Regions from separate parts of the Microbispora sp. CA-135349 genome, predicted to be linked through region 3. Evidence: riboswitches for the same ligand, from Rfam matches in the RefSeq annotation. Region 3 holds a riboswitch; each other region holds the start of a gene.
What was found. A riboswitch is a leader RNA that binds a small molecule or an ion and turns the genes downstream of it on or off. The one in region 3 is predicted to bind cyclic di-AMP.

Region 1: another riboswitch for cyclic di-AMP. It lies ahead of ACQPZZ_RS21085 (glycoside hydrolase family 25 protein); the one in region 3 lies ahead of ACQPZZ_RS38430 (NlpC/P60 family protein).
Region 2: another riboswitch for cyclic di-AMP. It lies ahead of ACQPZZ_RS19580 (CHAP domain-containing protein); the one in region 3 lies ahead of ACQPZZ_RS38430 (NlpC/P60 family protein).
Region 4: another riboswitch for cyclic di-AMP. It lies ahead of ACQPZZ_RS30440 (coiled-coil domain-containing protein); the one in region 3 lies ahead of ACQPZZ_RS38430 (NlpC/P60 family protein).

Annotation. Positions count from the first base shown of each region.
Region 1 covers NZ_CP192001.1:4,512,759-4,520,059, reverse strand. Annotated here, with positions in the region: gene ACQPZZ_RS21120 (TetR/AcrR family transcriptional regulator) at 1-403, shown strand, start outside; gene ACQPZZ_RS21115 (alpha/beta hydrolase) at 389-2,086, opposite strand; gene ACQPZZ_RS21110 (IclR family transcriptional regulator) at 2,263-3,132, shown strand; gene ACQPZZ_RS21105 (flavin reductase family protein) at 3,226-3,798, opposite strand; gene ACQPZZ_RS21100 (hypothetical protein) at 3,964-4,110, shown strand; gene ACQPZZ_RS21095 (oxygenase MpaB family protein) at 4,139-5,065, opposite strand; gene ACQPZZ_RS21090 (undecaprenyl diphosphate synthase family protein) at 5,062-5,472, opposite strand; cyclic di-AMP (ydaO/yuaA leader) riboswitch at 5,830-5,971, shown strand; gene ACQPZZ_RS21085 (glycoside hydrolase family 25 protein) at 5,983-6,705, shown strand; gene secD (protein translocase subunit SecD) at 6,774-7,301, opposite strand, start outside.
Region 2 covers NZ_CP192001.1:4,197,057-4,204,357, forward strand. Annotated here, with positions in the region: gene ACQPZZ_RS19570 (ATP-binding cassette domain-containing protein) at 70-2,460, shown strand; gene ACQPZZ_RS19575 (hypothetical protein) at 2,567-3,031, shown strand; gene ACQPZZ_RS19580 (CHAP domain-containing protein) at 3,227-3,907, opposite strand; cyclic di-AMP (ydaO/yuaA leader) riboswitch at 3,922-4,053, opposite strand; gene ACQPZZ_RS19585 (sensor histidine kinase) at 4,273-5,448, opposite strand; gene ACQPZZ_RS19590 (response regulator transcription factor) at 5,445-6,098, opposite strand; gene ACQPZZ_RS19595 (hypothetical protein) at 6,241-6,795, shown strand; gene ACQPZZ_RS19600 (efflux RND transporter periplasmic adaptor subunit) at 6,792-7,301, shown strand, end outside.
Region 3 covers NZ_CP192001.1:8,339,829-8,347,129, reverse strand. Annotated here, with positions in the region: gene ACQPZZ_RS38455 (type III pantothenate kinase) at 1-585, shown strand, start outside; gene lysS (lysine--tRNA ligase) at 645-2,330, shown strand; gene ACQPZZ_RS38445 (NADP-dependent oxidoreductase) at 2,442-3,365, opposite strand; gene ACQPZZ_RS38440 (winged helix-turn-helix transcriptional regulator) at 3,462-3,872, shown strand; gene ACQPZZ_RS38435 (LuxR C-terminal-related transcriptional regulator) at 3,946-4,194, shown strand; gene ACQPZZ_RS38430 (NlpC/P60 family protein) at 4,276-5,235, opposite strand; cyclic di-AMP (ydaO/yuaA leader) riboswitch at 5,388-5,541, opposite strand; gene ACQPZZ_RS38425 (amino-acid N-acetyltransferase) at 5,931-6,482, shown strand; gene ACQPZZ_RS38420 (RDD family protein) at 6,621-7,301, shown strand, end outside.
Region 4 covers NZ_CP192001.1:6,629,793-6,637,093, forward strand. Annotated here, with positions in the region: gene ACQPZZ_RS30415 (ATP-binding SpoIIE family protein phosphatase) at 1-1,641, shown strand, start outside; gene ACQPZZ_RS30420 (TIGR03086 family metal-binding protein) at 1,729-2,295, shown strand; gene ACQPZZ_RS30425 (50S ribosomal protein bL37) at 2,304-2,381, opposite strand; gene ACQPZZ_RS30430 (DeoR/GlpR family DNA-binding transcription regulator) at 2,600-3,439, shown strand; gene galT (galactose-1-phosphate uridylyltransferase) at 3,549-4,607, shown strand; cyclic di-AMP (ydaO/yuaA leader) riboswitch at 4,678-4,816, shown strand; gene ACQPZZ_RS30440 (coiled-coil domain-containing protein) at 4,851-5,762, shown strand; gene ACQPZZ_RS30445 (hypothetical protein) at 6,217-6,828, shown strand; gene ACQPZZ_RS30450 (hypothetical protein) at 7,124-7,301, opposite strand, start outside.

The sequences.
Region 1 (7,301 bases), 3.8 Mb from region 3:
TCTCGGCGAGCTCACCGCCCGGCTGGAGCTGCTGCCGGACCCGCGCGAGCGGCTCAAGGGGCTCGTGGAGGCGTGGGTCTCCCAGCGCGACGTCGCGGCCCGGTGGGGTTGCCCCACCGGCACGCTCGCCACCGAGTTGGACAAACGTGACGAGGGCGGCCTGGACGCGGAGGCGGGCAGAGTGATCCGGCTGCTGCTCGACTGGGCCGAGCGGCAGTTCCGCGAGCTCGGCCTGCCCGAGCCCGACGGCCTCGCCCTGACCCTGGTGGGCGCCTACCAGGGCATGTCGCTACTGGCCAACGCCCTGCGCGACCCCGAGATCATGACGCGTGAGGGTGCCCGGCTGCTCGGCTGGCTCGACTCACTGCGCGGTTCACCACTGCGCGGTTCATCGGGCGCCTGACCCCGCCGCGCGTTGCGCGAGCAGCGTGGTCAGCGCCGTGGTCCGCGCCGCCCTCCGTGCGTCGTTCCACTCGTCCGGCGGCGCGATCCGCGCCCAGGCGGCGACCACCTCGCCGTCGTAGGCGTGGCCGTGTCCCGGCGGTGCGTCGAGGGAGAACACCAGGTCGGCGGTGATCTGCCAGAACGTCACGAACGGATACCACCGGATCCAGGGCAGCACGTCGTCGCCGCGCCGTTCCTCCAGCCAGTCGGGCCGGGTGAGGACGAGCCGGGGCGTCCACCACACGATCGGGTCGGAGGGATGCTGGAGGTAGACGACCCGCGGCGCGTGCCACGGTGACGCGGGCACGTCCAGGTCCGAGGGACGGTTGGCGAAGCGCACGGTCTCGCCGCCCCCGTAGACGGGCAGCGCCTCCCTGCTTCCCCGGTCCCTGCCGTCCACGAGCCGCCGCCACAGCGCGCTGCTGTCCGGCGGTCCCACGAACAGCGCGCCGTCGGTGCGCTCACGCAGGTCCCGGTCGCCGCCGAACGCCGACTCCGCGCCGAAGGCCCCCAGGCTCTCCCCGAAGACCAGCAGCTTGGGCCGGTGCCCCGCGGGCAGCGTCGACCAGCGGGCGTACACCTGGTCGAACAGCTCCCGCCCGGCCGCCTTGGCCCGGTCGCGGTCGACCAGGAACGACAGCCAGCTCGGCAGGTAGGAGTACTGGATCGAGACCAGCGCGGTGTCGCCGCCGTACATGAACTCCAGGGCGGCGGCCGCCTGCGGGTCCACCCAGCCGGTGCCGGTCGTCGTGATCACGCAGATGACCTTGCGGCCGAACGCGCCGGTCCGCTCCAGCTCCCGTACGGCCAGGGCGGCTCGTTCGCGGGTGGTCGCGGCGGAGTCGAGCCCCGCGTAGACGCGGATCGGGGAGACGGCGGCCCGCCCGCCGAACCGGCTCAGCTCGCCCACGCCCGGCGCATCCGCGACGAAGGCGCGGCCCTCCAGGCCGAGGGACGCCCAGGAGACCAGCGAGGAAGGGCTGCCCGACAGCGTGGCCGCGCTCGGCCGGGTGGCGCCGGGCGCCGTCTCGCTGTTGATCGCGGCGAAGCTGCGGTCGGCTCCCCTGAGCAGGGCCTCGGTGACGATCCCGTCGGTCAGGAAGACGGCCAGCACACCCACCCCGAGCCCCGCGGCGAACTGCGCGGCCGTCGCGGGGAACCACCGCCCGAGGAGGCGGCCCAGCGCCCGCGCCGCGATCCGCAGCGCCCTGGCCGTGGCCAGCAGGGCCAGGAACAGGGCCGCCGCGACCAGCGGCACCCCCAGGTAGCCGAGCCGCTCCGGCGGGTCCATTCCCATCAGCACGTAGATGTCGCGCTGCGCGCGCACGCCGAGGACCAGCGAGGCCGCGCCGAGACCGCAGCCGAACGTCGCGACCAGGCGCCGGGCCCGCCGCCGTCCCGTGCGGTGCCACGCCTCGCGCCATCGCTCCGGCATCCGTGCCGCGGCCGGGCGTACGAGTGCGGCGGCGAGCACACCCACCAGGTATCCGGTGGCGGTGAGCACGCCCGCGATGATCCCCTGCAGCGTCCAGGGGCGGGGCAGCAGCGACGGCGTGAGGGACAGGGAGAAGAAGGCGGAGGCGAGGACGATCCCGGCCGTGTCCAGCGGCGCGTCGAGCCGTAACCGCCGCCTTTCCTCCATCAGGCCCCCGATCCCCGTGCCTCACGAAGCAGGCAGGCTATCAAGGTCACGAACCGGTCACGGCGCGGGTGGGGTCGGGTCGTCCGCGCATAAGGAAGATCTCTTGGTCTCTTCCCGGAGGCGTGATGCGTTGCTACATTCCGAAGCGAGAATTAATTTCAGTTTTGGGAGGTGTGATGACCGCTCTCCACGCCGAGCAGGAGGCGGCGGCGCCCGCTCGACGAGAGCTGCCGCCGTCGATGGTCGAGCGGATGACGCTGATCCTGGACGCGTTCACCGGCCGCTCCACCCGCCTCACGCTCGAGGACGTGGCCCGCCGCACTCACCTCCCGCGGTCGACGGCTCATCGCATCCTCGATCAGCTCGTACGGCTGAACTGGCTGGACCACACGTCGTTCGGCTACAGCCTCGGGAAGCGGGCGCTCGGCCTCGGCGGCCGGGACGGCGGCCACGGCGAGATCCGGGAGGCCGCCGCGCCGGTGCTGCACAACCTGCAGATCAGGACCGGGATGGTCGTCCATCTGGCCGTGCTCGACGGCGCAGAGGTGTTCTATCTGGACAAGGCCGGCGGGCGGTTCGCCCTGTCGGTGCCCTCCCGCGTCGGCGGCCGGGCGCCGGCCCACTGCACCGCGCTCGGCAAGGCCATCTTGGCCTGGCTGGAGCCCGAGCAGGCCGAGGTGCTCGTCGACGGGCACATCAACCGGCCGACCAGCCGTCTGCCCAGCCCCTTGACCGGCCGGGCGATCGGCGACATCGGCACGCTGCACCAGGAGCTCAACCGGATCAGGCGGCGCCGAGGGCTCGCCTTCGAGCGGGGGGAGTGCTTCCCCGGAATCTCCTGCGTCGCCGCGGCCGTTCGTGGCCACGAAGGACCGGTGGCCAGCATCTCCCTGGCGGGCGACGACCGTACGCCGCTGGAGAAGGTGGCCCCGCTCGTGGTCGAGGCCGCGCGGCAGGTCTCGCTCGCGCTCTTCCCCGATCTCGGCGCACAGGACAGGTCCCGGGCCGTCCACCGCGTGCCGGACATGGTCCCCGGAGCCCGGTAACCGCCTGCTCACCGCTCGCCACGGGAAGAACGCAGGCCGGTGGAGAGGCGCGATGAGTCACCCGGAGAGGCCGTGGCTGGGGGAGATCGGGGCTCAGCCCCAGTGGTCGCCCCAGCCCCACAGGTTCGGGCCGAGGGCGGAGAACCGGTCGTCGTGCTCCACGCCGAACCGGCCGCGGTAGAACAGCATCGGGCGCTGGTCGGTGGCGACGGGTTCGAGTTCGCGGACACGGCCGATGACCACGTCGTGGTCCCCGGCCACATGCACCTCGCGCACCTCGCCGTGGACGCGCAGCAGCACCCCGCGCAGCGCGGGAGTGCCCCATCGCGACAGGTCCCAGTCGAGCCCGTCGAACTTCCGGCCATTGCTGGAGCCGAACCGGCCGCAGATGTCCACCTGATCCTCGCCGAGGACGTTCACGCAGAAGCGGCCGGAATTCCTGATCCGCGGCCAGGCGCGGCCTTTGTGGTCGGCACAGAACAGGACCAGCGGCGGTTCGAGGGACACCGACGCGAACGACTGGCAGGCGAAGCCCACCGGTTCGCCGTCGTCGAGGCCTGTGACCACGGTCACGCCGCTCGCGAACATGCCCAGCGCGCGCCGGAATTCGGCCGGCGTCGGCGGCGCCGCCCCGGTGAACTCGGGGTCGGCGGGTGCAGCGGTCATGGACTCACCTCGCGTACGTGTCGATGCCTCAGGTAACGAACTTACAAACCCCCTTGTGTGCGACTCGCAGGGGGATCCCGGTCAGCGGAAGGCGCGTACGGGCGGAGTCGCCGTCCGGGCAGGTCACCGGACCTGCCCGCGCCGGTCTCGCCGGTCACGGAACCGATGGGCATCGCCCGGCCGGCCGACGGGGGCCACGTCGTCAACGGCCGGTGGCGGTTCTCGTCGGACACCGGCCGCTGCGACTGGATCTTCCTGGGCGGCATGCTCGGCGACGCCGGGGGCGAGACGGCCGACCGGTGCGCTCGATGAATTCGGCGAGGGGAACGTGGCGAGGCCGTCAGGACTGGGCGAACAACTGGTCGTAGGCGCCGGAGTGCCGGCAGCCGGCGGCGCGTCGCCGCCGCGCTGAGGCGCGTAGGCCGGATCGAGCATGGTCATTACCGTGTCGAGCCGTGTCCACGACTCCGGCAGCAGCCGCGTCGCGAGATGAGTGGACAGGTAGGCGGCGTGCATCAGCGTGCGTGTGCCCGGCACCTCGGCGAGCCCCAGTCGCGCGCGGAGCGACTCGGGCAGCGACGCCACGACGACGGCGCTGGCCGTGGGCCCGGCGAGCGCCCTGCCCGCCGCCCACACGGCCGGCCGGTCCCGTAGCAGAGGGGGTGGGAGCGGGCACCTGCGCGAACAGGCGGTCGAGGATGATGTGGACCGCTTCGGTGTTCTCCAGCCGCTCTTCCACGGCGCGCGCGTAGTAGCGCCAGAACTCCCGCATGGTGGGCGGCAGCTTGCCCCCGTAGGGGTCCATCAGGGCGAGGAACGCCCGGAACTCGGCGTACAGCCGGTCCAGGGCGGGGCCGTCGAGGGACTCGCCGCTCAGCCGGCACATCGTGACCGTGGACTCGAACAGCGTCGCCACCACCCAGGCGCGCGCCTCGGAGTCGGCGGCGTTGAACGGGCGGCCCTCCGCGTCGATACCGGTGATGCGGGCGTGCATGCGGTTGAGCCGGGCCGCCTCCCGCTGCCGCACCTGAATGTCGGGGTCGACCATCCGCTGCGCGCTGAGCACGGTGTTGCGCAGCCGCCGCCACGGGTGCGCGACGAAGGTCGAGTTGGTGATCAACGCCGCGCCGATCTGCGGGTGCGCGGCCTCCAGGACGATGGCCCGGGTCGCCACCAGCCCCCAGCGTGCCTGCCGGGTCAACCGGTGGAGCATCGATCCCGGGCCGAGCGGATCGGCGTCGGTTCCGGCTGCTGCTGCGTCGCTCATCGACATCCCTTTCCCGTAGGGGCCGGTGCCCGTACGCCGCCGAGCCGGCGCTCGCGCCGCCGGTAGGCCTCCAGGCACTCCCAGAAGTGCTCGGCCCGGAAGTCGGGCCACAGCACCCGGGGGAAGACCCATTCGGCGTACGCCACCTGCCACAGCATGAAGTTGGAGATCCGCTGCTCTCCGGAGGTGCGGATGACGCGGATGGCGCGCCGCACCAGGCGCAGCAGGACGTCGACCTCGGGGGCCGGGCGCCGCCAGTTCTCCGTTGAGAAGGCGTAGAGGCTCAACCACTCGACGCCGGCCGTGTGCGCCGCCTCGATGACGTCGATCACGGCGGCCTCCGCCGCCCGATGCCCCGCGGTGCGGGGCAGCGACCGTTGCGCGGCCCACCGGCCGTTCCCGTCCATGACACACGCCACGTGATGAGGGATGCCTCTCACACCCGTTCGTCGCGATCCCCTCCCCAGGTTCGGGAGGGAGGAGGAGGGTGATCCTCTCCGGAGACGGACTCTTTCACGTAGGGCGATTGATCGACTACTCAACGTCGGTAGCCGTGATCCTTACCCCGGCCCGACGGGCCCTAGGGTACGCCGACGCCATCCCGGCCGCGGCAGCTCGCATCGGCGCAGGTAAAGACGCCTTTTGTCCTGTTTACACCATTCTGGTGCGGTGTGTACCTTTAGGTGCCACGGCAATGGGTACCGGCGGTCTCCGCCTTCTCGTGTCCGTTGCCGTGTCGTTGCCCGGTCCACGCGATCAGGATGATCGCGCGGCCGCCGAATCCGCGTCCTGCGGAGCCGGGGACCCATTTCCTGGGGTGAATCGGGCGCAGCCCCCAGATGCGTCCGTAGGGCACTTCCTGCCCGAACCCGTCAGCTAACCCGGTAGGCGGCATGGAAGCAAGGAGTCAACCCCGTATGCCCACCCATCGGCTCTCCCTCGGCCGCCGGCCCTCCCGCCGGCGCCTGCGCTCCGCCCTCGCGGCGGCGACCCTCGCGGTCTCGGCCGCCTCGGCCAGCGTCACGGCGGCCGTCGTCCTGTCCGCCCCGGCCTACGCCAACCCGCACACGTACGGCCAGGACGTCTCCGGCTACGAGGCCGACCACGACTGGGTGAACAGCCGCGCGCAGTTCGGCTTCATCAAGGCCACCGAGGGCACGTCCTGGGTCGACTCGTCCTTCCCCCGGCACTGGCGGGAACTGGCCAAGAAGGGCATCGTCCGGGGTGTCTACCACTTCGGTCATCCCTCCAACGACCCGATCGCCGAGGCCGACCACTTCCTCGGCGTGGTGAACGCGCAGCCGAGCAAGCCCGGCGACATCCTGGTGCTCGACCTGGAGACCACCGACGGCGAGTCGGTCGCACACGTCAACAAGTGGGCCAAGACCTGGCTGGAGTACGTGACGGCCAAGACCGGGACCAGGCCGATGTTCTACAGCGGCTGGAACTTCGCGAACGAGTACGGCGGCGGCCTCGGCCAGTACCCGCTGTGGGTGGCCCACTACAGCAAGGCCCCGGGCGACATCACGCCGCCCGCCGACTGGAAGTCCTGGGCGATCCACCAGTACACCGACTCGCCCATCGACCAGAACGTCTCCGCGCTGACGCCCGCTGAGCTGCGCGCACTCGGCCGGCCCTGATCCGGCCCTGATCCGGCGCTGATCCGCTCTCGTGGCCCCGGGCACGTCCCGGGGCCACGACTCGCGACTCAGACGACCGCGCCCGATCCGTCGCGAGTGACGGGCCTGCGGCGCGGGGCGGCGGGAGCGGGCGGCGGCTGCGAGGTGCGCCTCTCCAGCGCGATCGCCACCGGCCCGGCCACGAACGACGACGACAGCGTGCCGACGATGATGCCGATCAGCAGGGCGACGGCGAAGTCGCGCAGCGAGTCGCCGCCGAACACCGCCAGCGCCGCCAGGATGAACAGCGCCCCGAGCCCGGTGTTGACGGTGCGCGGCACGGTCTGCAGGATCGCGGTGTTCACCACCCGGTGGAACGGCTCCCCGCGCCGCACCGGCCACAGCTCGCGCACCCGGTCGAAGAGCACGACCTTGTCGTTGACCGAATAGCCGATGATCGTGAGCATCGCGGCCAGGAAGACGCCGTCGATCGGCTTGCCGAGCCAGGCGAACGCGCCGACGACGACGGCCGCGTCCACGAACAGCGCCGCCACGGCCGCCGTGCCGAACGTCCACCGGAACCGCAACGCCAGGTAGACGAGCTGCGCCGCGAGCGC
Region 2 (7,301 bases), 4.1 Mb from region 3:
TTGAATCAGTCAGGCGACGCCGGCGCGGGTCGCGAGGACGGCTCCGCCTGAAACTTATATGGAGACACGATGACCATGGCCCCGAGGACGGACACGCGGTCGGCCACGCCGCACGTCGCCGACACCCACGACCTGATTCGCGTGTACGGCGCGCGTGAGAACAACCTCAAAGATGTCAGCGTCGAGATCCCGAAACGCCGGCTCACGGTGTTCACCGGCGTCTCCGGCTCGGGCAAGAGTTCGCTGGTGTTCAGCACGATCGCGGCCGAATCGCAGCGGCTGATCAACGAGACCTACTCCGCCTTCGTACAGGGCTTCATGCCGACGCTGGCCCGGCCCGAGGTCGACGTGCTCGACGGGCTGACGACCGCGATCGTCGTCGACCAGGAGCGGATGGGCCCCAACCCCCGTTCCACGGTCGGCACCGTCACCGACGCCAACGCGATGCTGCGCATCCTGTTCAGCCGGCTCGGCCGGCCGCACATCGGCTCGCCCCAGGCGTTCTCCTTCAACGTCGCCTCGATCAGCGGCGCGGGCGCGGTCAAATTCGAGCGCGGCGGCAAGACGGTGAAGGAGCGGCGCGAGTTCAACGTCACCGGCGGCATGTGCCCGCGCTGTGAGGGCATGGGCCGGACCTCCGACATCGACCTGTCCCAGCTGTACGACGACTCCAAGTCGCTCAACGAGGGCGCGCTCACGATCCCCGGCTACAGCGTCGACGGCTGGTACGGCCGCATCTTCAGCGGCTCCGGTTTCTTCGACCCGGACAAGCCGATCCGCGACTTCACCGAGAAGGAACTCCACGACCTGCTCCACAGGGAGCCGACCAAGATCAAGGTCGACAACATCAACCTCACTTACGAGGGCCTGATCCCGCGGATCCAGAAGTCGATGCTGTCCAAGGACAAGGAGGCGTTGCAGCCGCACGTCCGGGCGTTCGTGGAGCGGGCGGTGAAGTTCATGACCTGCCCCGAGTGCGGCGGCACCCGGCTCAGCGAGGCGGCCCGGTCGTCCAAGATCGAGGGGATCAGCATCGCCGACGCCTGCGCGATGCAGATCAGCGACCTGGCCGACTGGGTCCGCGGCCTGGACGAGCCGTCGGTCGCGCCGCTGCTCACCACGTTGCAGCAGCTCCTCGACTCGTTCGTGGAGATCGGACTGGGCTATCTGTCCCTCGACCGGGCGTCGGGCACGCTGTCGGGCGGCGAGGCGCAGCGCGTCAAGATGATCCGCCACCTCGGCTCCTCGCTCACCGATGTCACCTACGTCTTCGACGAGCCCACGACGGGCCTGCACCCCCATGACATCCAGCGGATGAACGGCCTGCTGCTGCGGCTGCGGGACAAGGGCAACACGGTGCTGGTCGTGGAGCACAAGCCGGAGATGATCGCGATCGCCGATCACGTCGTCGACCTCGGCCCCGGCGCCGGCACGGCGGGCGGCATGGTCTGCTTCGAGGGCACGGTCGAGGGGCTGCGGGCCGGCGGCACCGTCACCGGCCGCCACATCGATGACCGGGCCGCCCTCAAGAAGTCGGTGCGCACGCCCACCGGCACGCTGGAGATCCGCGGCGCGACGGCGAACAACCTGCGCGACGTCGACGTCGACATCCCGCTCGGAGTGCTCGTCGTCGTCACCGGAGTGGCCGGATCGGGCAAGAGCTCGCTCATCCACGGGTCGATCCCCGCCGGCGCGGGTGTCGTGTCGGTCGACCAGGGCGGCATCCGCGGCTCGCGGCGGAGCAACCCGGCGACGTACACAGGGCTGCTCGACCCGATCCGCAAGGCGTTCGCGAAGGCCAACGGCGTGAAGCCGGCGCTGTTCAGCGCCAACTCCGAGGGCGCCTGCCCCACCTGCAACGGCGCCGGCGTCATCTACATGGATCTGGCGATGATGGCCGGGGTCTCCACCACCTGTGAGGAGTGCGAGGGGAAGCGGTTCCAGGCGGCGGTGCTGGAGCACAAGCTCGGCGGGCGCGACATCAGCGAGGTGCTCGCGATGCCGGTGGAGGAGGCCCAGGAGTTCTTCGGCTCCGGCGAGGCGCGCACGCCGGCCGCGCGCGCCATCCTCGACCGGCTCGCCGACGTCGGGCTCGGCTACCTCACGCTCGGTCAGCCGCTCACCACGCTGTCCGGCGGCGAGCGGCAGCGGCTCAAGCTGGCCACCCACATGGGCGACAAGGGGGGCGTCTACGTCCTGGACGAGCCGACCACCGGCCTCCACCTCGCCGACGTCGAGCAGCTGCTCGGCCTGCTGGACCGGCTGGTCGACTCCGGCAAGTCGGTCATCGTGATCGAGCATCACCAGGCCGTCATGGCGCACGCGGACTGGATCGTCGATCTCGGTCCGGGCGCCGGTCACGACGGCGGCCGGATCGTCTTCGAGGGCACTCCGGCCGATCTCGTCGCCGCCCGCTCCACCCTCACCGGCGAGCACCTCGCGGCCTACGTCGGCGCCTGACCGGGGCCGTCGCGGGCACCGCGACGGCCGCCCGCAGGAACATGTCGTCAGGACACGTCAGGCACTAGGGTGACCGCGATCGCCCGCGTCGGCAAAGGAGATGATCATGACCACCGACCCGACGATGACCCGGATCGGCCAGGGGGTGGAGTTGCATCACCACCAAGGTCAGCGTGAAGCCGCCCGCGACCTGTTCGCACAGATCTGGGACGACATCGGCGGTGAACAGGGCGACCCGCTGCATGTTTGCGTCCTCGCCCACTCAATGGCCGACGTGCAGGACGACGTGCACCAGGAGCTGATGTGGGATCTGCGTGCGCTTGCCGCCGCCGATCTCGTCACCGACGAGCGGGTGGCCCAGGCCGGGGTGCCACTTTCCGTGGCCGGCCTGTATCCGTCCTTGCACCTGAACCTGAGTGAGTGCTATCGCAAGCTGGGCGACTCAGGCCGCGCCCGTGAGCATCTCCAGCAGGCGCGGGCCTTGATCGGCGAGCTCGGCGACGACGAGTACGGGCAGCTCATCAGGGGCGGCCTGGAGCGGCTGGCCGCACAGCTGGGCGAGGCCACCTGACGCGCTCCGGGTCTGCCGGAGGCTCGATCCTCGCTCTGATCGGCCCGGCCGGACAGCCCCGTTCGAGAACCCGTCGCGGGTCGCGGCGTGCGAGTGCACAGCGATGGCCGGCGGCACTCCGGTCCCTCCCTTGAACGGCGAAGCGCGCCGGGATCACCGGCGCGCTTCGGGGTCCGGTGCCGGACCGCCGGGCCGTCAGGCGGAGGCGGTGGTGGAGGCGTCCGCGGGATACATCGGGTAGCCGTACCCGACCACCTGCGAGGTGGGGCGGGTGCGGGTCTCGACGGCGCCGCCGTCGCCCGTGTTGCCCTCGATGGTCTGGATGGTGCCGTCGCCGTTGTCCTTGACGACGAAGCCGACATGCACGATGTCGTCGATGTCCTTGCTGCCGTTCCAGTTGAAGAACACCACCGCGCCCGGCTTGGGCGTCTGACCCCAGCGGCCGTGGTCGGCGAACCAGCGGGCGTGCTCGACCGTGTAGGCGTCGGAGCCCATGACGGGCCCGATGCCGAGCTGGTCGCCGACCCAGGAGACGAACATGTCGCACCAGGCGGCGTTGAGGTAGCCCTTCAGGGTGCCTCCGTCGCGGGCGAGGGTCTCACGGGCGCGGGGCGAGGACATGTACCACTGCTGGAACTTGGTTCCGCCGCCGGCCGCGTTCTCGCTGATCCCGACCTGGCTCCTGGCCAGGGTCAGCACGTCCGCCGCGCTGATCTTGGGCAGCGTGGAGGCGATCTCGGCCATGGACTGCGAGGCCGCCGGGCCCTTGCCGGCGTGCGGGTTGTCGGCGTGCGCGGCCGGCGACGCGACCAGCACGGTGGCGGCGAGGGCCCCGCCCGCGAGGGCAGCGCGCATACAGGTGTTGAGGACGTGCATGGTGGGGCGAACTCCCTTACTTCCATGCCGCCTACCGGGTTAGCTGACGGGTTCGGGCTGGAAGTCGCCCTACGGCAGGCATGCCGATTCACCCCAGGAGAGGTGGGTCCCCGGCTCCGCGGACGCGGACTCGGCGGCCGGGCGGCAGGCCGGTATCGGCCGGCCGCGTCGGTCTGAGGAGGGCTTCTTGACCATTGAGATGAGCAAGTGCGCCCTGAGATGCCTAAAAGGTAATAGACCAGGTCAAACCGGTCAAGTTAGACCAAGTCAGATTTTACGGTGCTGAATGCGCCAAGCGGGCGGGGGTGGGTAGGGGCCGCGCCACGTGATCACCAGGGGCGCGCCGTGGCGCGCGCAACCCGTGATCACCCGGGCAGGCGCACGGTCACCGCCAGGCCGCCTTCCGGCCGGGCCAGCGCCTCCGCCGTGCCGCCGTGGGCCACGGCGATGGCCCGGACGATGGACAGGCCCAGCCCCGCCCCCCGGGCGGAGCGCACGCGGTCGCCGCCGAGCCGGCGGAACGGCTCGAACATGTCGTCCACCTCGTACGGCGGGACGAGGGGCCCGGTGTTCTCCACCGTCACGCTCACCCCGGCCTCGTCCTCCCGCAGCCGGACCCAGACCTCCCCGTCACGCACGTTGTACTTGATCGCGTTCTCCAGCAGGTTGAACAGGCAGCGCTCGAGGAAGAGCGGATCACCCTGCGCGACCGCCGGGCGCAGGTCCTCGTGGACGACCACCTTCCCGCGTCGCGGCTGCAGGTCGATCTGCTCCATCACCGTACGGACGACCTGCCGCAGGTCGACCGGCCTGCGGCAGGTCACCTCCTGCTCCGACTGCGCCAGCATGAGCAGGCCCTCGATCAGCCGCTCATACCTGGCGTTCGTGCCCAGCAGCGCGCGGGCCAGCGCCTTGAGGTCCTCCGACGCGGCCGGTTCCTCCAGCGACACCTCAAGGACCGTACGGTTGACCGCCAGCGGGGTGCGCAGCTCGTGGGAGGCGTTGGCGATGAACCGGCGCTGGGCGTCGAACACCCGGTGCAGCCGGTCGAGCATCGCGTCGAAGGTGTCGGCGAGCCGTTTGACCTCGTCCTGCGGGCCGCGCAGGGCGATCCGCTCGTGCAGCGTGCTCTCCGACAGCCGCTGCGCGGTCTCGGTCACGCGGTCGAGCGGGCGCAGCGCGCGGTCGGCCACCAGGTAGCCCAGCACCACCGCGACGGCCCCGACCAGGATCATGACGATCACCGTCGACCTGAGCACGTCGCTCAGCACGTCCGCCGCACCCTGCTCGACATTGGTCCGCACCCGCTGCGCGAGCAGGTCGCCGTCGGGTAGCCTGCCGCCGGGGACGGCAACGGGGGCGCCCGCGCCGGTCACCTTCGACGCCACCGCCACCACGAACCGCTGGTTGAGCGCCCGCGCGGTCAGCAGGTGAGTGAACCACAGCAGCACCGACCCCGCCAGGAGGAACAGCCCGCCGTACAGGAGGGTGAGCCGCATCCGCAGACCGAGCCCGCCCCACAAGGACAGGACGCGATTCACAGCCGGTACCCCCGGCCCGGCACGTTCTCGATCACCGGCGGCTCGCCCAGCTTGCGGCGCAGCGAGGTGATCGTGACGCGCAGCACGCCGGTACCGGCGCCGGCGTGCTCGTCCCACACCTTCGCGCGCAGCCGGGCCGGGGTGACCAGCCCGCCGCACGCGCTCATCAGCTCGTGCAGCACGTCGAACTCCTTACGTCCCAGCGCCACCTGACGCCCGTCCCGCACGACCGTGCGGCGGGCGGGGTCGAGCCGGATCCCGGCCCGCTCGATCGCCGGCGGCACCGCCCGGGGCGTGCGCCGGGCCAGCGCCCGGATCCGGGCCACCAGCTCGGCGAACGCGAACGGCTTGACCAGGTAGTCGTCGGCGCCCAGGGACAGGCCCCCGACCCGGTCCCGCACCCGCCCGGCCGCCGTCAGCATGAGGATGCGGCTCGCCCCGCCGGCGCCGACCAGCTCCCGGCACACCTCGTCTCCGTGCACCTCGGGCAGGTCGCGGTCGAGCACGACCACGTCGTAGTCGACGTAGGCGGCCAGCTCCAGCGCCTCCCGGCCGTCGCAGGCCACGTCCACCGCGATCGCGTGCAGCCGCAGCCCGCGGGCGACCGCGTGGGCCAGCTGTTCCTCGTCCTCGACCACGAGCACCCGCATTCCAACCTCCCGCTCGGCTCCGAGACTGGCGCAGGAGGTGTTAGCCGCGGATAAACGGATCTCGCTTATCCGCGTTTAGCACCGCCTCCGCTGAAGTTGGGCCCCGTCCCGGGCGAACGCCCCGGGAAAGAAGGAGCGACCCATGCGCTTACGACCGCTGCGCGCCCTGGGCCCGGCATTCGGGCTCGCGCTGGCACTGGCCGCCTGCGGCGCGGCCCCCGCGGACGACGGGATCGCCAGTGCGGGCGGCGCCACCCCCGGCACCACCACCGGCGTCACCCCCGGCACCGCGACGGGCGCGACGACGAAGCCCTCGCCGGGCACCGTCGACCGGCAGGAGGCCCAGCTCAAGTTCGCCCAGTGCATGCGCGAGCACGGCGTGGACATGCCCGACCCCGGCCCCGACGGCCGCGTCCGCATCATGGGCAAAAAGGGCGAGGAGGCCGTGATGCGCAAGGCCATGCAGGCCTGCGAGCACTTCATGAAGGACGCGGTCGGCGACAAGCTCGGCGGCGACGACCCCCAGGTACGCGACCGCATGGTCAAGTTCGCCCAGTGCATGCGTGAGCACGGCATCGACATCCCCGACCCGGCGCCCGGACAAGGGATCCAGTTCAAGCTCAAGCCGGGCCAGGAGAAGGCGATGGAAGAGGCGCAGAAGGCCTGCGAGGAGCTCGCGCCGGGGAGCAGGCCGTGAGGAAGGGCCTGGTGATCGCGGGGGCCGGAGTCCTCGCCCTGGCCGCCGCGGGGACCGCCGTCGCCATGGCGGGCGGCGACGGCGCAGGCGCGGCCGAGCCGTCCGCGCCCCCGGTCCCCGCCACCGCGTCGATCACCCGCCAGGACCTGATCGACACCAAGACCGTGGAGGGGGCCCTGACCTACTCCGGCGAGCGTCAGGTGAGCACCGACGCCTCCGGCACGGTCACCTGGGCGCCCGCCGAGGGCGCGGTCGTCCGGCGCGGCCGCCCGCTGCTCAGGGTCGACCGCAGGCCGGTGGTCCTCATGTACGGCTCGCTGCCGATGTACCGCCCGCTGCGGCAGGGCGTCGACGACGGCCCGGACGTCGAGCAGCTCGAACGCAACCTCAAGGTCCTGGGCTACGGAGACGACCTGACCGTGGACGACCACTTCAGCTACGCCACCTATCTGGCCGTCAAGCAGTGGCAGGACGACGCCGGGCTGCCCGAGACCGGGCAGGTGGAC
Region 3 (7,301 bases):
GTCCCGTCGGTGCTCAACGAGATGCGGGAGATGTCCCGGCGCTACTACGGCGACGTCAACGCGGTGGTCGTCGAGCCGGGCGTCCGCACCGGCGTCCCGGTCCGGATGGACAACCCCAAGGAGGTCGGCAGCGACCGCATCGTGAACGCGCTCGCCGCCACCACCCTGTACGGCGGGCCGTGCGTGATCGTGGACTTCGGCACGGCCACGTCGTTCGACGCCGTCTCGGCCCGGGGCGAGTACGTCGGCGCGGTGACCGCGCCCGGCCTGGAGATCTCGGTGGACGCGCTGGCCACGGCCGGGGCCCAGCTCCACAAGGTCGAGCTGGTCCGGCCGCGGTCGGTGATCGCCAAGAACACCGTTGAGGCGCTCCAGTCGGGCATCATCTACGGGTTCGCGGGCCTGGTCGACGGCATCGTGGACCGCATGACGGCCGAGCTGGCCTCCGACCCCGACGACGTCACCGTTGTCGCCACGGGCACCGGTGCGCCTCTGGTCATCGGCGAGGCCCGTACGATCGACGTGCACGAGCCCTGGCTCACGCTGATCGGCCTGCGGCTGGTCTACGCCCGTAACGCGTCCTGACGACTCCCTCGCGTACGGGACCATAGAAGGCAGGATCCCGTTCAGAGAGGACTGACGTGATGGACGCCGACTGGGTGGCGCGTTTCGCCGATGAGGTCATCGCCGAGGCTGAACGGCGCGCACCGGGCAAACCCGTCGTCTGCGCGTCCGGCCTCAGCCCGTCCGGCCCGATCCACCTGGGCAACCTGCGCGAGGTCATGACCCCGCACCTGGTGGCCGACGAGATCAGGCGGCGTGGCCACGAGTGCGTGCACATCATCTCGTGGGACGACTTCGACCGCTTCCGCAAGGTTCCGGTGGGCATCGACCCCGCGTGGAACGAGCACATCGGCAAGCCGCTCACCACCGTCCCGGCCCCGCCCGGCAGCGAGTACCCGAACTGGGCCGAGCACTTCAAGGCGCCGATGATCGCCGCGCTGAACGAGCTCGGCGTGGAGTTCCACGGCATCAGCCAGACGCAGATGTACACCTCCGGGGCGTACCGGGAGCAGGTGCTGCTCGCCATGCGCGAGCGGCGGCGGATCGACGCGATCCTCGACCAGTACCGCACCAAGAAGGCCAAGGCCAAGGAGGTCACCGACGCCGACGAGGCCGCCGCCCTCGAGGGCTCGGGGGCCGCGAGCGAGGACGACGGTTCGGGCGCCGGGGGCTACTACCCCTACAAGCCCTACTGCTCGGCCTGCGACCGCGACCTGACCACGGTCACGTCGTACGACGACGAGACCACCGCGATGTCCTACACCTGCGTGTGCGGGCACAGTGAGACCGTGCTGCTGTCCGAGCACACCCGCGGCAAGCTGGTGTGGAAGGTCGACTGGCCGATGCGCTGGGCCTTCGAGGGCGTGGTCTTCGAGCCGTCGGGCGTGGACCACAGCTCGCCGGGCTCGTCGTTCGTGGTCGGCGGCCAGATCGTGCGCGAGGTGTTCGGCGCCCCGCAGCCGATCGGGCCGATGTACGCCTTCGTCGGCATCAGCGGCATGGCCAAGATGAGCAGCTCCAAGGGCGGCGTGCCGACCCCGGCCGACGCTCTGTCGATCATGGAGCCCGCGCTGCTGCGCTGGCTCTACGCGCGCCGCCGTCCCAACCAGTCGTTCAAGGTCTCCTTCGACCAGGAGATCCAGCGCATGTACGACGAGTGGGACACGCTGACGAGGAAGGTGCAGGACGGCACGGCGCTGCCGGCCGACCAGGCGGCCTACCGGCGGGCGTCGAGCACGGCCTCCCGGGTCTTGCCCGAGACGCCGCGGCGGCTGCCGTACCGGACGCTCGCCTCCGTCGTGGACATCGCCACCGGGCACGAGGAGCAGACGCTGCGCATCCTGCGCGCGTTCGACCCGGAGATCGCCGGGCTGGACGAGCTGCGGCCGCGGCTCGACCGCGCCCAGCACTGGGTGAACACCTACGTGCCCGCGGAGGAGCGCACCCAGGTGCGCGAGACGCCCGACAAGGAACTGCTCGACACGCTCGGCGAGCAGGAGCGGGAGTCGCTGCGCCTGCTGGCCGAGGGCCTCGACGAGCACTGGTCGCTCGACGGGCTGACCACCCTCGTGTACGGCGTGCCGAAGGTGCAGGCCGGGCTCGACATGGACGCCAAGGCGGCCACGCCCGAGCTGAAGGCGGCCCAGCGCGAGTTCTTCGCCCTGCTCTACCGGCTGCTCGTCGGCCGTGACACCGGCCCGCGCCTGCCCACGCTGCTGCTGGCCGTGGGCCGCGACCGGGTGCGCGAGCTGCTCGGCCGTGCCTGATCCCGGCGCCTGATCCCGGCGCCTGACCTCCTGGGAGCGGGCCGGACGGCATGGCCGTCCGGCCCGCGACCTGCTTGTCGCGACAAAGCGCGACAAGCAGGGGCAGGCGGGTCAGGGCAGCAGGACGAGCCGGCCGCGCAGGCCGCCCTTCCGCAGGCGTTCGTGCGCCTCGGCGGCCTGCTCCAGCGGATAGGTGCCCGCGACCCGCATGCTCAGCCGTCCCGCCTCGGCCAGCTTCGCGACGTGGCCGAGCTGGGCCGCGTCGGCGCGGACGAACACCGTCGAGACCCGGATGCCGCGCAACGGGATGGGGGCCAGCCCGGCGCCCACGGCGACGAACGCGCCCCCGTTGCGTACGGCGTCCAGCGCGGGCAGGCCGACGACCGCCGCGTCCACCAGGCCGTGCGCGCCGCCCGGAACGACGGCCCTGACGGCCGCGGCCAGATCGGTGCCCCTCGGCACGAACCACTCCGCGCCGAAGTCCCGGACCAGTGCCTCGTCGGCGGGCGCGGCGACCCCGGCGACCCTGATCCCCCGTGCGACGGCCAGCTCCACGAGATAGCCGCCGACGCCCCCGGCCGCTCCCGTGACGACCAGGGTCTCGCCCGGGGCGAGCCCGGTGGCGTCGAGCGCCTGGACGGCGGTCAGCGCGTTCAGCGGCAGCGTCGACGCCTCCGGCGCGGCCACTCCCGCGGGCGCGGGCGCGACGGCCGTCTCGTCCAGGACGACCAGGTCCGCCTGGGCCTTGAACCGGTCCGTCAGGCGGTCCGACAAGCCGATGACCCGCTCGCCGGGCTGCACGCCCGTCACTCCCGGACCGACCCGGTCGACCACGCCCGCCACGTCCCATCCCAGGGCGTGCGTCTCCAGATGCGGCATGAGCCCGTTGTCGGCGAGGGTGCCCGCGGCCGTGAGCAGGTCGACGGGGTTCACGGCGGCCGCCTCGACCCTGATCCGCACCTGTCCCGGCCCCGGCTCCGGCTCGGCCGCGTCGACGATCCCCACGGTTCCGTCCCGTGCCACCAGTGCTCTCATGAGTTCCTCCTTCCGGTGTGCCAAGGAGCGTAGGGAGGCCTACTCTCTTCTGGTAAGTAGGCACCTAAAAGTGCGTAAGTGACGCGGAGGAAAGACATGCCCACGCAGACGGCGGCCGAGCAGCGGGAAGAGGCGCGCCGGCGGTACAACGCGTACGTCGCGGCCTGCCCGTCGCGGCAGCTGCTCGACGCGCTCAGCGACAAGTGGGTGAGCCTGGCGCTCACCGCGCTCGCCGACGGCCCGCGGCGCTTCAGCGAACTGGCGAGGACGATCGCGGGCGTCAGCCAGAAGATGCTCACGCAGACGCTGCGGACGATGGAACGCGACGGCCTCGTCTCCCGCACGGTCACTCCCGCGGTGCCGGTCCGGGTCGACTACCGGCTCACGCCCCTGGGTGAAAGTCTCATGCCGCTGCTGAAAGCGATCAAGAACTGGGCCGAGGTCCACATGGAGGATGTCGAGGCGGCCCGGGAGACGTACGACCGGCGGGCCGACTCCGCACCTTGACGACCTTCGTGGCAGGCGTTTACCGTCCCTGAAGGGTGGGCCGACGAATCATCGTCGTGGGGGAGGGCGGACGATGGGTGTTCCCGAGGTCGTCTACCGAGGTGGCAATCCCGCCTCGGACCTTGACCGTGCCGGTCTCACCGAAGAGGACCTGCTTCTCCTCGCGGAGCTGGCCAAGGGTGTGACAGCCGATCGCGTGGGCCGCAGTCTCGATGTCAGCGGCCGCACCGTGCGGCGCCGGCTGCGGGGCATCTGCGACCGGATCGGCGTCGCGACCGCGATCGAGGCCGTCGCCTGGGCGGCACGCCGCCGTCTCATCTGACCGCGTTCCGCCCCACGCCCTCGCTTCGGGACGACTCCGTCGGCGACCCGGTTCCACCCCACGCCCTCGGTTCGGGACGACTCAGTCGGCGACCCGCACCGCTCCCGCGAACGGCCGCCCGGCGATCCTCGCGATGTGGATGACGTCTCCCGTGCGCGGCGCGTGGATCATGTAGCCGCCGCCGATGTAGATGCCCACGTGGTGCAGGTCGGAGTAGAAGAACACCAGGTCGCCGGGGCGAAGCTGGTCACGGGAGATGTGCGTGCCCGCCGTCCACTGGTCGCCGGTGTAGTGCGGCAGGCTGACGCCGACGGCCTGGTAGGCCGCCATGACCAGACCCGAGCAGTCGAAGGAGCCGGGCCCCTCGGCGCCCCACACGTACGGCTTGAGCTGCTGCCTGAGCGCCCAGCGCGCCGCCTGGGCCGCCTTGCCGTCGCCCACGATGGGGAACGACATCCTGCTGCGCGTCTCGCTGCCGACCGTCCGGGAGACCTGCCGGTAGAGGCTGCTCTCGGTCTTCTTGATCAACTTAGTGATCTTGTCACGCCGGGAGTCGAGGCCGGTGAGCAGTTTCTTGACCTCGGCCTGCCGGGCGGAGGCGCTCTGCCTGGCCCGCGCGGCGGCGTCCATGGCCTTGGTGACCTCCGCGACCTCCTGGCTTCCCTGCAGCTCCAGGGCGTACGTCGTGGTGGCCTGGTCCAGGTAGTCCCTGGGGTCGCCGTCGCCGCCGATGAGCGCGAGGGCGCCGCCGAGCCCGTTGGTCATGTAGGAGTGCTGTGCGAGAGCGCTCGCCTTCTGCCGGCGGACCTCCAGCTCGGCCTCGCTCTTGGCGAGGTTCTTCTTGGCGAGCTCGGCGGACCGCTCGGCCGCCTTCAGGCGCACGCGCTCGCCGTTGTACTGCTCGGTGAGGCTCTCGATCTCGGTGTAGAGGCTCTCGACCTGCTCCGTGAGCTCCTTGAGGCTCGGCTTCGGGTCGGCGGTGGCGCGGACCACCGGGGCGCCGAACGTGATCGCGGTGAGCGCGACGCCGACGAACGCCAACCGGCGGATTGCACCCGGACCGGCCGTGCCGGATCCGGACTGTCGGCCGCGGGCGTGCCTGCCCGCCGACCGTCCTCCACGCATGCGCAACCGAGCTCCTCTCCCACATGCGCCCCGGGGCGGGCCCGCGTCATCGGGACGGGACCGCTCGGCGGGGCGCTACTGAGCGCCTACCGGGTTAGCTGACGGGTTCGGGCCGGAGTAGCCCTACCTTGACGGATTCACCCCTTGACGATCTGAGATCGAACCGATCCTGATCCTGCAGTTGGGTCCCCGGCTCCCCTCCGCACGCGGTGCTTCGAAGACTCGGCGCCCGGCCGCCGTGAGCGTGCACGATGACCGGCATCGTCGCAGGACGATAGTGCACGGCGAGTTCTTGCTCAACCAGAACTCCGAAACCCGTCTACGTTTGACAACCGATTGATCACAACCGGGTCACGAGTTCGGCACTGGTACGTCCGTGTTCACCTGGGTTTGAGCGCATCTGAGTCTTTGTATTGGCTGCTGGGGCTCGCGGGAAAAATGGGACGAACCGGAACTGCTGCCGCCGAGCGGGCGGGTCGTCCGTCCGTATCCTGGCGGCTACGTACAGTCAGGCCCCATGTCGAGTGTGGCATTTGGGTATGACCGTTATCCGTGATGCCGCTGGACGCCGACGGTGAGGATCGCCCGTGGTCCGGCTAGGCTGGCCGCTCATGGAGCAGGTCGCCGCGCAGACGCCCACCGGAGAGGGCGCCACCGCCGTGACGGTGCGCCGGGCCAGGACGCCCGACGTCCGGGCCATCCGGCGCCTTGTCGACGCGTACTCGGGAGTCGGTCCCCGTCTGCTCAAGAAGAGCACGGTGACGCTGTACGAGGACGTCCAGGAGTTCTGGGTGGCCGAGATCGGCGGTCAGGTCGTCGGCTGCGGCGCGCTGCACGTGCTGTGGGAGGACCTGGCCGAGATCAGGACCGTGGCGGTGGATCCCGCGGCGCGCCGCGGGGGAATCGGCCATCAAATCGTCGCGGCGCTCATCGAGACCGCCAGGGACCTCGGTGTGCGGAGGGTCTTCTGCCTCACCTTCGCGGTCGAGTTCTTCGCCCGGCACGGTTTCAGGCCCATTCAGGGCACCCCGGTCTCCCCCGAGGTGTACGCGGAACTGCTCGCGTCGTACGACGAGGGCGTCGCCGAGTTCCTCGACTTGGAGCACGTCAAGCCGAACACGCTGGGGAACACCCGAATGCTGCTGCACCTCGATCGCCATTGATGAACGCCGGTTTGTGATCTTTGACGCCGATTGTCGGCCCCTGCAAAGGTGACTGTTGATACACCTGTCGCTACTTTTAGCAATATCAGCGTGTGCTACAGACGTGCGGCGCATGCGTCTTCGAAACGAGGTGACACGGTGAGCACCGGACAGCCGCCGTACCCCCAGGACGAGTCGGACGGAACGCCACCGCCGTCATCGAGCCCCGGGTACGGCACGGACAGACCCGCCCAGGACTACGACCCCGACGTCACGGTCGTCAGCTATCGCCAGCCCGGGCAGACGGGCCCGCAGCAGCAGCCCGGCTATGACCCCGCCCAGGGCGGTTACGGCCAGCAGCAGGGCTACGGGCAGCAGCAGTACCCCCAGCAGGGGTACGGCCAGCAGCAGTACGGTCAGCAGGGCTACGGCGCCCAGCAGGGCCAGCAGCAGGGCTACGGCCAGCAGCCCGGTTACGGCCAGCAGCCCGGTTACGGCCAGCAGCAGGACTACGGTCAGCAGCAGGACTACGGTCAGCAGGGCTACGGCGCCCAGCAGAGCCAGCAGCAGGGTTACGGCCAGCAGCCCGGTTACGGCCAGCAGGACTACGGTCAGCAGGGCTACGGCGCCCAGCAGGGCCAGCAGCAGTACGGCCAGTCGTCCCAGGGTGGCTACGGCCAGCAGCAGGACTACGGCCAGCAGGCCCAGCAGCAGTACGGCCAGTCGTCCCAGGGCGGTTACGGCCAGCAGCAGGACTACAGCCAGCAGCAGGACTACAGCCAGCAGGCCCAGCAGCAGTACGGCCAGTCGTCCCAGAGCGGTTACGGCCAGCAGCAGGGC
Region 4 (7,301 bases), 1.7 Mb from region 3:
TTCCTGAACGAGGCGAGCCGGCGGATCGGCAGCACTCTCGACCTGGCCGAGACGAGCCGGGAGCTCGTGGACGTCGCGGTCCCCCGCTTCGCCGACGCGGCGGGCGTGATGGTGCAGGACCGCCTCATGGCCGACGGCGAGTTGTCGTCACGGCCGGTGGACGGGACGACCCTCGTACGCCGGGTGGCCCTGGGCGTGGCCGGCGCCGACCCGGACGCGTGGGTGAAGGCGTTCCCCGTCGACGAGACGACGGTCTACCCGGCGATCCTTCCGCAGGCCCAGTGCATGGCGGGCGGGAAGCCGCTGATGTATCCGGAGCTGGACAAGGAGAGCGCCCGGATGATCGGCGCCAGCCTGGACCGGGAGGAGGCGGTCGCCTCGCTCCTGACCGACTCCTCGTTCCTCGCGGTGCCCCTGCGGGCGCGGGGACGGGTGCTCGGCTGCGTGGTCTTCGTCAGGCGCCCCGACAGCCTGCCGTTCGAGGAGCAGGACGTGGTGGTCGCCGAGGACCTGGCCGCCCGCACCGCCCTGTGCATCGACAACGCGCGGCTCTACACCAGGGAGCGCAGGACCGCGCTGACCCTGCAGAGCAGCCTGCTGCCCGTCGAACTGCCGCAGCCCCTCGGCATGGACATCGCCTCGCGCTATCTGCCGGCGAGCGACCTCATGGGCGTCGGGGGCGACTGGTACGACGTGATCGCCCTGCCCGGCTGCCGTACGGCGCTGGTGGTGGGCGACGTCATGGGGCACGGGACCAGGGCGGCGGCGACCATGGGCCAGCTTCGCACGGCCGCGCGTACGCTGGCGAGCCTCGACCTGCCGCCCGACGAGGTGCTGTTCCGGCTCAACCTGATGAGCCAGGACCTCGACCCGAGCCAGATCGCGACCTGCATCTACGCCGTCTACGACCCGGTCACGCGCAGCTGCTCGCTCGCCCGGGCGGGGCACGTGCCGCCGGTCCTGCTGCACCCCGACCGGTCCACGGAGATCATCGAGCTGCCCGCCGGACTGCCGCTCGGCATCGGCAGCGACCCGCTGGAGTCCCGTGAGCTGGTCCTGCCGACCGGGACCCTGCTCGCCCTCTACACCGACGGCCTCGTGGAGAGCCGCGAGCGGGACCTGGACGCGGGGATCATGGGGTTGCGCCGCCTGCTCGCCGGTCCGGTGGAGGACATGGAGGACAAGTGCGATGTGATCATCAGCAGCCAGCGGTCGAGCCACGAGCGTGACGACATCGCCCTGCTGCTCGCCCGGGTGCGCGACCTCGATCCGGACGAGGTCGCGACCTGCCCGCTGCCGGCCGATCCGCGGTTCGTCTCGCACGCGCGGCGATTCGTCCGCGGCACCCTCCACAGGTGGGGCCTGGACGGTCTCGTGGACAGCACGCAGCTCATCGTGAGCGAACTCGTCACCAACGCGCTCAAGCACGGCTGGCCGCCGATCGAGATGCGGCTGCTGCGCGGCCACACGCTGGTGGTCGAGGTGGCCGACGGCTCCCCCGCCACCCCCACCCCGCGCACCGCCACCCCCGACGAGGACACCGGCCGCGGTCTCCAGCTGATCAAACGCTTCGCCTACCGCTGGGGCACCCGGCCCACCTCGTACGGGAAGATCGTCTGGGTCGAGCAGCACCTCCCTTGACCCGGGTGTTTCCTCCCATGCGAGCGTGTATGACTGATCGTTGAGAAGAGTTACGTTCGAGTGGGGAGTTCGTGGCGAGGAGGGGACATGATCGACATCCGTGACGCGTACCGCAGGGCGCTGGACGGTTTCGGGGACCGCCTCCATCTCGTCCGCCGCGGACAGTGGGAGCTGCCGACCCCCTGTGTCGACTGGGACGTCCGGGGGCTCGTCAACCACGTCGTGGCCGAAAACCTGTGGGCCCCCGAACTGCTGTCCGGCCGTACGGTCGCCGAGGTGGGGGACGCCTTCGAGGGTGACGTGCTCGGCGAGGACCCACTCAAGGCGTTCGAGGCGTCCGCGCAGGGCGCCGTCCAGGCGGTGTACGCCGACGGCGCCCTGACCAGCGTCGCCCACCTGTCCTTCGGCGACGTGCCGGGCGAGGAGTACATCACCGAACTGTTCGCCGACGCGCTGATCCACACCTGGGACCTGGCGCGTGCCATCGGCGGACCGGAACAGCTCGACCCCGAACTGGTCGCCTCCTGCTCCGAATGGTTCGAGAAGGCGCGGGAGGACTACCGCGAGGCAGGGGTTATCGGGGACGAACGAGGCGTTCCGGCCGGCGCCGATCAGCAGACTCAACTGCTCGCCGCCTGGGGGAGGAACCCCTAGGAACGGGTCTACCGTCCCGTGGGCCGCCTGCCGTGGTTGGCCTTCTTCTTCTTGCGTGCCTTCGACTTGCGTGCGCGTCTGCCCATGACGACCGCCTTCCGTCGAGTACGGCTTTCGCTCACTGTCCTCCCCCGCGCCGCGAGCGGCAAGGGATGCGCTCGTGATCATTTGCCGCGCGAGCTCTCGGCCGGACGGATGCATCGCGAGGCCGAGGAACGGCCCCACTGGCTACCGGGACCCCAACTCAACATGCCCCAACGCGCCTGGGGCATAATTTGTTTGAATCTGTTGACAGGAGTGGTGGATGCTGGCCCAGCAACGGCAGCAGGCGATCCTGGAGAGGGTGCGCAGAACCGGCGGGGTGCGCGTCGCGCAGCTCGTACGCGACCTCGGGGTCTCGGACATGACGATCCGCCGCGACCTGGAGGTCCTCGCGGAGCGCGGCCTGATCGTCAAGGTGCACGGCGGGGCGACCGCCACCGGCACCGGCTCGACGGAGGAGCCGGGTTTCGCGGTCAAGTCGGTCCGGCAGCAGGCCGAGAAGGAGGCCATCGCCCGCAGGGCCGCCATGCTCGTGCGGCCGGGCAGCTCCGTCGCCCTGTCGGCCGGGACCACCACCTGGACACTGGCCCACCACCTGGTGGACGTGCCCGAACTGACCGTTATCACCAACTCCGTCCAGGTGGCCGACGTCTTCCACCGCGCCGGTCGGCCCGACCAGACCGTGGTGCTCGTGGGAGGCGTCCGTACCCCGTCCGACGCCCTGGTCGGCCCGGTGGCCGTGGCGGCGGTCCGTTCCCTGAACGTCGACACGCTCATGCTCGGAGTGCACGGGATGAGCGTCCGGGCCGGCTTCACCACGCCCAACCTGCTGGAGGCGGAGACCGACCGCGCCCTGGTCGCGGCCGCCCAGCAGCTCGTGGTCCTGGCCGACCACACCAAGTGGGGAACGATCGGTATCAGCACGATCGCCGCTCTCGGCGAGGCCAACGTGGTCGTGAGCGACGTGAGCCTGCCCGAGGAGGCACGCACCGCGTTGTCGGAGAACGCCGGCGAGCTCCTCCTCGCCGATCCGTCCGGCGAAATCGGGGAGACCGGTGAGACCGGTGAGACCGGGGGAACCGAGCTGGAGACCGCACTGTGACACCGGGCCGAACCACGACACCGGACACGCTCACCGGACGCCCGGCAGCAGGTTGCGACACCGACACCACCGGGACACCGACACCGCACCGTGAAGCTGGAGACCGCTCTTGAAGCGCACCATCACCCATCTCGCCGACGGCCGTGAGCTGATCTACTTCGACCGGCGTGACGACGCCGATCACAGCGCCGCCGACCCCCGGGACCTGCCGCCGCGTCCGCTCGCCTCCGAACTGCGCTACGACCCGCTGATGGACGAGTGGGTGGCCGTCGCCCGCCACCGCCAGACCCGCACCCATCTGCCGTCCGCCGACGAATGCCCGCTCTGCCCGGGCCATCCCGGCTCGGAGATCCCCTCGCCGTACGAGGTGGCGGTGTTCGAGAACCGTTTCCCGTCGTTCAGCTTGAACACGGGCGCGTACGAGCAGGTGGGCGGCCTCAGCGAGGTGCGGCCGGGGATCGGGCGTTGTGAGGTGGTCTGCTTCACCTCCGACCACGACGCGTCGTTCAGCTCCCTGAGCGACGAGCAGGCCGAGCTGGTCGTCGAGGCGTGGGCCGACCGCACGGCCGAGCTGTCCTCGCTGCCCGGCGTGGAGCAGGTCTTCTGCTTCGAGAACCGCGGCGCCGAGATCGGCATCACGCTGCCGCACCCCCACGGCCAGATCTACGCCTATCCGTACGTCACGCCGCGCACGCGCCAGATGCTGGACGCCGCCGCCCGCCACCAGGGCGGCAACCTGTTCGCGGACGTTCTGGCCGCGGAGCGGAGAGGACCGCGGGTGGTGGCCGCCAACGAGCACTGGACCGCCTTCGTCCCTGCCGCCGCGCGCTACCCGTTCGAGGTGCACCTCTACCCGCACCGTCAGGTGCCCGACATCCCCGCCCTGTCGCCGGAGGAACGGTCGGCCTTCGCTCCGCTCTACATCGAGGTGCTGCGCCGCCTGGACGGGCTGTTCGGCGTCGTCATGCCGTACGTCGCGGCCTGGCATCAGGCGCCGGTCGTCTTCCGGCGCGACATGGCCTACCTCCACCTCCAGCTCTTCACGATCCGGCGCGCGCCGAACAAGCTGAAGTATCTCGCCGGGTCGGAGAGCGCCATGGGCGCCTTCGTCAACGACGTGCTCCCGGAGGAGGCCGCCCGGATGCTCCGCGAGGTGGTAACGGCTTGATCTCCGGATGGTTGCGACTTGGGTGGCAAGCGCTGTTTCTTTACCACTAGTATCCCTGGCACCGGTTGTCACAGCCGGTAGGCCTAATCCCGGGCGCCCCGCCCGGGAACCGGGGACCCAACCACGCACCTGGGGTCAAGGCAGTCGCCTGCCCGGGCTCCTCCAGCCCGAACCCGTCAGCTAACCCGGTCGGCGGATGGAGAGGAGTGGGCTCTGCCCCGCGCGTTCCCCCTGGCTGCCGGCGTGCTCAGCGCCGCCGTCTTCGTGTTCGGCGCGGCCGTTCCGGGCGCCGCCGATCCCAGACCGACGGAGAAGCAGCTCAAGAAAGAACTGTCGGACCTGCGGAAGAAGGTCGACCGGCTGATCGGCGACTACAACGCCAAACGTGTCGCACTCGCCAAGGCCCGCGTCGAGGAGAAGGCGGCGCGCGGCCGGCTGGCCAAGGCGGAGGCCGACTACAGCGCCGCCAGGGACGCCGTGCGGCAGATGGCGGGGCTGCGCTACCAGGCCGAGAGCGCGATGGTGCTGCCCGACATGAACACCGCCGCGCTGAACTACCAGCTCAAGGAGGAGCAGGCCGCCAGGCTCACGCGCTTCGACCAGGTGCGCGCCGAACGGCAACGGGCCGCCGAGGCCGCCGAGACGCTGACCGAACAGCTCAAGTCGCAGGCCGCCGAGGTCGCCGGACAGCGCGAGGACGCCGAGGATCTCATCGACGAGATCAAGGACAAGCTCGACGCCCTGATCCCCGTCGCCCCGGGCAAGCGGTCGGGTGGTTCGTGGGCGCCGGAACTGCCCGGCGGCTCCGACAACATCACGCCCCGGATGCGGCTCATGCGGGCCGAGGTCGGCAAGTACTTCGATCTGCGGTTCCCGGTCGGCTGCTACCGCGCCGAGGACAGCGGCGAGCATCCCCTGGGGCGCGCCTGCGACTTCATGATGAGCTCGGGCGGCGCCATGCCCTCCCCCGAGATGAAGGCGCTCGGCGACAGCCTCGCCGCCTGGGCCATCAAGAACGGACCGAAACTCGGCGTCATGTACGTGATCTGGCAGCAGCGCATCTACAACCTCGGCCATCCGGGCTGGCGGACCATGTCCGACCGCGGCGGCATCACCGCCAACCATTACGACCACGTCCACATCTCGATGTACTGAGCCCGCAGGCCAGCAGGGCGGATCAGACCTACGACGTGTGATCTCCAGCGTCTCCGCCGGAGGAACGGCCTTTTTCATCAGGCTCTCGGCCGCGTAATTCGGGCCACCATATGACGATGCCGAATGGAACGACGAAGATCAACGTACCCGTGCTCGTCAGTAAGGAGTCCGCGAGGGACGCCTTGTCGGCGAAGAGGTGCGCTCCCGCTGTAGCGACGTAACCAGCAGCCCACCACAGAGCGAGACGCATCAAAGCGCGGCGGCGAATGCGGGAGTCCGACACGTCCGGATTGTATGTGCGGGCCGGGACACTTTGGAGGCACATGACGGTGGGAAACGCCGGCACGCGACGACAACGAACGAGAGCAGGGATCATTATGGGTGATATAGGCGGACAGAACCGTCAAGGAGCTACGATTCCGGTGTTTCAGCTTGATGATCGTGAGAGAGGCCCGTGACGCGCCTGAGCAGACGACCGCTTGCGTGGGCGATCGTCGTACTGGTTGTCGCGGTCGCCGGAGGCGTCGTGTTGATCCCGCGGCTGTCCGGGCCGGATTTGCCGGGCACCGCCTCAGAACAGGTCATCTCGGTCGATTCTTCGACGCGTACGGCGCTCACGGCAACGGCTGACCACTTTCTGGAGACAGACCCCGTCCGCAACGAAGGCAACTATCTGGCCGCTGCCCAGTCGGTCTTGCATCCCCGTATGTTCTGCGAGGAGGACCTCATCGAGGTTCGCCGGAAAGATGCTCGCCTTCTGGTCGGACTTGTGGCCCGGTGCGAGGAGTTGGCCCGCTCAGGTGACAAGCTCGTCAGCGGCACCGGCTATTGCGTGCCGCTGCTGTTGACGATGGAGTCGGTGAACGGACGCTTCGCCGTGCGGCACGTCGATGAGCCGGCGGACGGCGCCGAGTACGCGTCTTCGACGCGCGCTCTGTTTTCCCCGGAGGGCGCACCCCGGGCAATAGAGCTGGCCGGCGCCGGGTGGGACATGGAAAACAGCATCTACCCTGAGGCGCGCAGAACTTTCGGCCTGCCGCCGGACGCCAGAGTTGTGTTGTCCTGACCCTGCATCGCCTCCGCCGAGCTTCCGGCACGTGAGGCACGGCAGCGAAGCACAGCAACAGGACCTCACAGCCCTTCACACCGGCACCCACCAGCACACGCCCGAGCAGGCCGCGGAGTTGCCCCCATGGTGTCCGGCTCCCGATCGCACGGGTGATGCGCCGGCAGGCGCGGAAGCTTCAGGGGGACGGATCAGATCTCGATGTACCGAACCGCCGGTTCCAGGCCTCTGCCGGACTTCTCAGCCGCTTCTGGGCCGGCCCCCTCGCCGAGCGAGGCGGCCGGCCCGTTCCGGGTCAGGCCGGGAGCTGCTTCTCGTTCCAGGTGTAGTAGATGTAGGTGCTGCCGGGCCCGGTCATCGTGCCGTAGACCTGCCAGAAGCTGTTGGCGCCGATCGAGTAGCGGAAGACCTTGTCCCCGGGCCGGTCGTCCACGAACACGCTCTGCGTTCCGTTATTCCAGATCCGCACCTCG